2 regions of the Mesorhizobium sp. SP-1A genome follow, and region 1 is predicted to be linked to the other one. Evidence: riboswitches for the same ligand, from Rfam matches in the RefSeq annotation. Region 1 holds a riboswitch; the other holds the start of a gene.
What was found. A riboswitch is a leader RNA that binds a small molecule or an ion and turns the genes downstream of it on or off. The one in region 1 is predicted to bind thiamine pyrophosphate.

Region 1 (3,640 bases):
GTCGATATCATCGGCCTGTCGGGCCTCATCACGCCGTCGCTGGACGAGATGGCGCATGTCGCCGCTGAGATGGAACGCGAGGGTTTTGACATTCCGCTGCTGATCGGCGGGGCGACGACCAGCCGCGTCCATACCGCAGTGAAGATCCATCCGCGTTACGAACGCGGGCAGACGGTCTATGTGACCGACGCCAGCCGCGCCGTCGGTGTGGTTTCGAGCCTGTTGTCGCCTGAAATGAAACCGGGCTATGTCGAGGCTCTGCGCGGCGAGTACCGCAAGGTCGCGGAAGCGCATGAGCGTTCGGAATTGGAAAAGCAGCGCCTGCCGCTGGCGAAGGCGCGCCAGAACGCGCATCGGATCGACTGGGCGGCCTATGACGCGCCAAAACCTTCTTTCCTCGGCACCCGCGTGTTCGAGACGTGGGACCTGGAAGAACTGTCCCGCTACATCGACTGGACGCCCTTCTTCCAGACATGGGAGCTGAAAGGCCGCTATCCGAAGATCCTCGAGGATGAAAAGCAGGGAGCGGCCGCGCGCCAGCTTTTCGAGGATGCGCAGGCGATGCTGAAGAAGATCATCGCGGAAAAATGGTTCGCCCCGAGGGCCGTGATCGGCTTCTGGCCGGCCAACGCGGTGGGCGACGACATCCGGCTCTTCACCGACGAGAACAGGTCGCAGGAGCTTGCTACCTTCTTCACGCTGCGCCAGCAGCTTACCAAGCGCGACGGCAAGGCCAATCTCGCCTTGTCGGATTTCGTAGCGCCTGTGGAAAGCGGCAAGCCCGATTATGTCGGCGGCTTCGTGGTGACGGCCGGCATCGAGGAGGTGGCGATCGCCGAACGCTTCGAACGGGCCAATGACGATTATTCGTCCATTCTGGTCAAGGCGCTGGCCGACCGCTTCGCCGAGGCCTTCGCCGAGCGCATGCATGAGCGCGTGCGCAAGGAATTCTGGGGCTACGCGCCGGATGAGGCGCTGACGGGCGACGACCTGATCGCCGAAGCCTATCAGGGAATCCGTCCGGCTCCCGGCTACCCGGCACAGCCCGACCACACCGAGAAGGCGACGCTGTTCGGCCTGCTCGATGCGCAGAACAATGCCGGCGTTGCGCTCACCGAAAGCTACGCCATGTGGCCGGGTTCGTCTGTGTCCGGCCTCTATTTGTCGCATCCCGAGAGCTATTATTTCGGCGTCGCCAAGGTCGAACGCGACCAGGTCGAGGACTATGCCCGGCGCAAGGGCATGGCGGTGGCAGATGTGGAACGCTGGCTCGGGCCTGTCCTCAACTACACGCCCGCGCCGCTTTCCGAAGCGGCGGAGTAGACGCGGGCGCACTTCACCGGCACTTCCGAAAGCCTCTTTCGGAAGTGCCGGCCAAAGGCATTGACAGGGCGGCCGGCTATCGCCCAATCTAGAGGCGTCACCAGGGGAGTCCCGACAAGGGGCTGAGAGACTGCTGGCTTCGTGCAGCGCAGTGACCCGTTGAACCTGATCCAGTTCATACTGGCGTAGGGAAGGTGCAAGGGCTCACTGGCCGCGGTCCGTCACAGGACCATTGGGGAAAAGGGTAAGGCGCCCTCCCCGGCTAAGCGTTCTTATCCTCCTTTCGGCATCGAACTGGGTCTCCAATGCAATCGGGCAAAGGAGGTCCCAAATGAATGCTCCCGTGAATATCGCGACCCTCACCGTCACCACCGGCTCCCTGCCGGCGTCGCGCAAGGTCTACAAGCCGGGCACGATGCACCCCGGCATCAGCGTGCCGATGCGCGAGATCGACGTCCATCCGAGTGCCGGCGAGCCGCCGGTGACGGTCTACGACTCGTCCGGTCCCTACACCGATCCCGCCGCTGCCATCGCCATCGAAAAGGGCCTGCCGCGCATCCGTAAGGACTGGATCGCCGCGCGCGGCGACGTCGAGGCCTATGACGGCCGCATCGTGAAACCGGAGGACAACGGCTTCGTGTCGGGCGACAGGCTGACGCCGGAATTCCCGGTGCGGCACCGGCCCTTGCGCGCCGCGCAGGGCCGCGCCGTCACCCAGCTTGCCTATGCCCGCGCCGGCATCGTCACGCCCGAAATGGAATTCGTCGCCATCCGCGAGAATCTCGGCCGCGAGAAGCTGCACGAACTGGCGCAACGCGACGGCCAGTCTTTCGGCGCGGTGATCCCGGACTTCGTGACGCCGGAATTCGTGCGCGACGAGATCGCGCGCGGCCGAGCCATCATCCCGTCCAACATCAACCATCCCGAGAGCGAGCCGATGATCATCGGCCGCAATTTCCTGGTGAAAATCAACGCCAATATCGGCAATTCCGCCGTCACCTCGTCCATGGCCGAAGAGGTGGAGAAGATGGTCTGGGCGATCCGCTGGGGCGCCGACACGGTCATGGACCTGTCCACCGGCCGCAACATCCACAATATCCGCGACTGGATCATCCGCAACGCGCCGGTGCCGATCGGCACGGTGCCCATCTATCAGGCGCTGGAGAAGGTCGGCGGCATCGCCGAGGACCTGACCTGGGAGGTGTTCCGCGACACGCTGATCGAGCAGGCCGAGCAGGGCGTGGACTATTTCACCATCCATGCCGGCGTGCGGCTGCACCACATTCCGCTCACCGTCGATCGTGTCACCGGCATCGTCAGCCGCGGCGGCTCGATCATGGCCAAGTGGTGCCTGCATCATCACCGCGAAAGCTTCCTCTACGAGCATTTTGCCGAGATCTGCGACATCGCGCGCGCCTATGACGCGTCGTTCTCGCTGGGCGACGGCCTGCGCCCCGGCTCCATCGCCGATGCCAACGACGCGGCCCAGTTCGCCGAACTGGAGACGCTGGGCGAGCTGACGCAGATCGCCTGGGCCAAGGATTGCCAGGTGATGATCGAAGGCCCCGGCCACGTGCCGATGCACAAGATCAAGGAGAACATGGACAAGCAGCTCGAGGTCTGCGGCGAGGCGCCTTTCTACACGCTCGGGCCGCTCACCACCGATATCGCGCCGGGCTACGACCACATCACCTCGGGCATCGGCGCGGCCATGATCGGCTGGTTCGGCACGGCCATGCTCTGCTACGTCACGCCCAAGGAGCATCTGGGCCTGCCCGACCGCGACGACGTCAAGACCGGCGTCATCACCTACAAGATCGCCGCCCATGCCGCCGATCTCGCCAAGGGGCATCCGGCCGCCAAGATCAGGGACGACGCGCTGTCGCGGGCGCGCTTCGAGTTCCGCTGGGAGGACCAGTTCAACCTCTCGCTCGACCCGGACACGGCGCGCGCCTTCCACGACGAGACGCTGCCCAAGGAAGCCCACAAGGTGGCGCATTTCTGCTCCATGTGCGGGCCGAAATTCTGCTCCATGCGCATCTCGCACGACATCCGCGACGCCGCCCGCCAGGAGGGCGAGCGCAAGGCCGGCATGGAAGCCATGGCGGAGAAATTCCGCGATGGCGGCGATCTCTACATGCCCCTGGACAAGGCCCCGGCGAAGGAGCCGGAGGCCGCGTCATGAAGGTGCTGGTCAAGGGGGCCGGCGTCGCCGGCCTCACCGCCGCGCACGAGCTCGTCCGGCGCGGCGCGCAAGTCGTCGTGGCCGATCCGCGCCGCGACGCGGCTGCGGCCGCGTCCTGGTATGCCGGCGGCA
Region 2 (3,640 bases), 580 kb from region 1:
CAGCTTTCCGGACTCCGCGGCATCGCTTGCCACCAGACTGGCGGTGCCCTCCGCGCCGCGGTGGCTACGGAAGCGCTGGCGCATGGCCTGCAATTCGCCCAGCCTCCGCATGTTGCGCTTGCGCCGCGCGGTGACGCCGTAGCGCAGCCAATGCTCCTCGCGTACGATCTGGCGGCCGAGCTTGTGCTGCTCGCGCTCCTCCTCCTCCAGCACCTGGTCGCGCCATTCCTCGAAATGCGCGAAGCCCCTGTCCAGCCGCCGCGTGCGGCCCCGGTCCAGCCACACCGTCGAACGCGAGACGCGTTCCAGGAAGCGGCGGTCGTGCGAGATGACGACGAGCGCCGACGAGGTGCGGATCAGCTCCTCCTCCAGCCATTCGATGACGGAGAGGTCGAGGTGGTTGGTGGGCTCGTCGAGCAGCAATATATCAGGCTCCGGCGCCATCACGCGGGCAAGCGCGGCCCGCCGCGCCTCGCCGCCGGAAAGGTCCGTCGGACGCTCCTCCCCCGTCAGTTCCAGATGCTCCAGCAGATAGGTGGCGCGGTGCGGATCGTCCGCCGGCCCAAGCCCGGCCTCGACATAGGCGCGCACGCTGTCGAAGCCTTCCATGTCCGGCATCTGCGGCAGGTAGCGCACCGTGGCCGAAGGCTGGCGGAACATCTCGCCGTCCTGCGGCTCGACCAGACCGGCGGCGATCTTGAGCAGCGTCGACTTGCCGGAGCCGTTGCGGCCGACCAGCGCGATCTTGTCGCCCGGCCCGGCGGCCAGATCGGCACCGTCGAGCAACGGCGTGCCGCCGAAGGTCAGCTTGATGCCGGCAAGGTTGAGGAGCGGAGGGGCCATGTCAGTTACGCGTTTCCCGGTGACTTATGATAGGCGTTCGTTTTCATTTGATATATCAATTGATATATCAGATTGTACGCGGCACTCATGCTCGCGAGGGATGGGCAAGCAGCAAGGCCCGGCCATGGCCGAGCCCGATCTCCAGCCGGCCGCGCACCTCGTTGGAAAGGGTGAGCGAGGAGCCGAACGGGACTTCGACGTTCGCGAGCGGCCACTTCGCCCCCTGAACGGTGAGGCCGGAAAGCCCGGAAAACGCCAGCACGGAAAACAGCGTCCCGTCTTCATAGTCGAAGGCGGCCCGGCCCGGCAGCAGCGGCACGCCCTCCTGCGCGCCGCTGGTCAGCAGCACCGTGGTTCCGGCCTCGGCAAGCCGCAGCGCCAGCGCCATGTGCAGAAAGGCATGGTCCGCCCGCGCGCCGCCGAAGGCACCCGCCAACACCAGCGAGGTCGCGCCCTGCTCCAGCGCGGCGGTCACGGCCAGTTCGCCGTCGGTCATGTCCTTCTCCGCCGGGAATTTCCGCTGCGGGACGATGGCGAGGCTGGCCGGAAGATCCGGCGGCGCGGAATCGAAATCGCCCACCCAGAGCTCCGGCGTCACGCCGAACTGCAAGGCATGGAGGATGCCGGAATCGGCGGCGATGACGCGGCTGCCGGCGATCTGGCGGTCGAGGCGGGGCGTGCGCGCGAGGTCGCCGCCGAGCAGGAGGGTGAAACGGCTCATGGCCTCGCCTTACCAGTCCGGTCGGCCAAACGGAAGGCCGCGCCTCGGGCGCGGCCCGCTCGCCTGCGCAAAGGCTGCCTTGCAGGCCCTGCAGCGCGCCCGCGCCGCAAACTTAGCTTGCGCGGCACCGCGGCCCGCCCTATGTGTCCGGATGCTCTAACGGGGTGCCGGACGCTGCGCGCGGACCGGCTGAGAGGCGTGATCGCCAACCCGCTGAACCTGATCCGGTTTGTACCGGCGGAGGGATTAGACGTTCGGAAACCCGGCGCCTCAATTCCCGCAACACCTGCAAGGAGGCGCCGATGCGCAAGATACTGTCGTTCCTGCTTCCCGCCCTGGCGCTGGCCGCCACGGCCCTGCCGGCCGCGGCGAAGGACAAACTCACCGTCTACACCTATGAAAGCTTCACCGCCGACTGGGGCCCCGGCCCGGTGGTGAAGAAGAATTTCGAGGCTGCGTGCGACTGCGAGGTCGATTTCGTCTCCGTCGCCGATGGCGTCGCGCTGCTCAACCGCGTCAAGCTCGAGGGCAAGGCGACCAAGGCCGACGTGGTGCTCGGCCTCGACACCAACCTGACCGCCGACGCCAGGGCGAGCGGCCTTTTCGTGCCGCATGGCAAGGTTGGAGAGGTCAACGTGCCCGGCGGGTGGAACGACGCCATCTTCGTGCCTTTCGACTACGGTTATTTCGCCGTCGTCTACGACACCGAGAAGCTCAAGAACCCGCCGAAAAGCCTGAAGGAACTGGTCGAGGGCGACCCGAGCCAGAAGATCGCCATCCAGGACCCGCGCACCTCCACGCCGGGCCTCGGCCTGCTCCTGTGGGTCAAGTCGGTCTATGGCGACAAGGCCGCGGACGCCTGGGCCAAGCTCAAGGGCCGGGTGCTCACCGTCACGCCCGGCTGGAGCGAGGCCTACGGCCTGTTCACCAAGGGCGAGGCGCCGATGGTGCTGTCCTACACCACCTCGCCGGCCTACCACATGGTCGAGGAAAAGACCGATCGCTACCAGGCCGCCTCCTTCGAGGAAGGCCACTATCTTCAGGTCGAGGTCGCCGGCATCACCACCACCGGCGCGAAGAACCCGCTGGCGCAGAAGTTCCTGGCCTTCATGACCGGGCCCGACTTCCAGGACGCCGTTCCCGAAACCAACTGGATGTTCCCCGCCGGCAAGACCGACAAGCCGCTCAATCCGGCCTTCGACAAGCTCGTGAAGCCCGCCAAGACGCTCATCTTCAGCCCCGAGGAGGTCGAGAAGAACCGCAAGGCCTGGGTGGACGAATGGCTGTCCGTCATGAGCAAATAGAAGGATTGCCAGGGTGATCGCCGGCCTTGACCCCGCTCTGGCCTACCGGCCAACGGCCGCACGGCTTCCGCCAATCACCGGAGCAGTGGGATGGGTAGCGGCCGCGAAGCTGCCGATCTCCCCCCTTGAGGGGGAGATGGCCGGCAGGCCAGAGGGGGGTGCCCGGTAGTGATGGCCTCTCCCGATTTCCGCATCTTTGCCGGCATCCTTGCCCTCGCCTTCATCGGCCTGCTGATCGGCGGCGCCTTCGCCGGCCTCGCCGCCGAAGGAGCAGGAGATTTCGGCAGCGCGGCGCTTGCCTTCGACGCCTATCTGTTGCGTGTCGCGCGCTTCACGCTGTGGCAGGCGGCGCTTTCCACCATACTGTCGGTCCTGCCCGCACTGCTGGTGGCGCGGGCGCTGTCGCGCCACCCGCGCTTTCCCGGCCGCGAGTTCGTGCTTCAGCTCTTCGCCGTGCCGCTGGCCCTGCCCGCCATCGTCGCGGCGCTCGGCGTCCTGGCGCTCTATGGCAACGCCGGCTACTTCACCGGCATTTTCGGTAGCCTGTCGGGCGGCGCCTGGCCCGGCATCTATGGCCTGTCGGGCATCCTCATCGCGCATGTCTTCTTCAACATGCCGCTGGCCACGCGCCTGTTCCTGGAAGCCCTGCAGACCATCCCGGCCGACCAGTGGCGGTTGGCCAGCCAGCTTGGCATGGACGCCCGCTCGGCTTTCCGGCTGGTCGAATGGCCGGCGCTGCGGCAGTCCCTGCCGGGCGTCGCCGGGCTGGTGT

Region 2: another riboswitch for thiamine pyrophosphate. It lies ahead of thiB (thiamine ABC transporter substrate binding subunit); the one in region 1 lies ahead of thiC (phosphomethylpyrimidine synthase ThiC).

Annotation. Positions count from the first base shown of each region.
Region 1 covers NZ_JAVXZD010000004.1:592,078-595,717, reverse strand. Annotated here, with positions in the region: gene metH (methionine synthase) at 1-1,323, shown strand, start outside; TPP riboswitch at 1,416-1,533, shown strand; gene thiC (phosphomethylpyrimidine synthase ThiC) at 1,655-3,508, shown strand; gene thiO (glycine oxidase ThiO) at 3,505-3,640, shown strand, end outside.
Region 2 covers NZ_JAVXZD010000004.1:10,090-13,729, reverse strand. Annotated here, with positions in the region: gene QU595_RS18335 (ABC-F family ATP-binding cassette domain-containing protein) at 1-843, opposite strand, end outside; gene QU595_RS18330 (thiamine diphosphokinase) at 929-1,564, opposite strand; TPP riboswitch at 1,715-1,827, shown strand; gene thiB (thiamine ABC transporter substrate binding subunit) at 1,867-2,868, shown strand; gene thiP (thiamine/thiamine pyrophosphate ABC transporter permease) at 3,040-3,640, shown strand, end outside.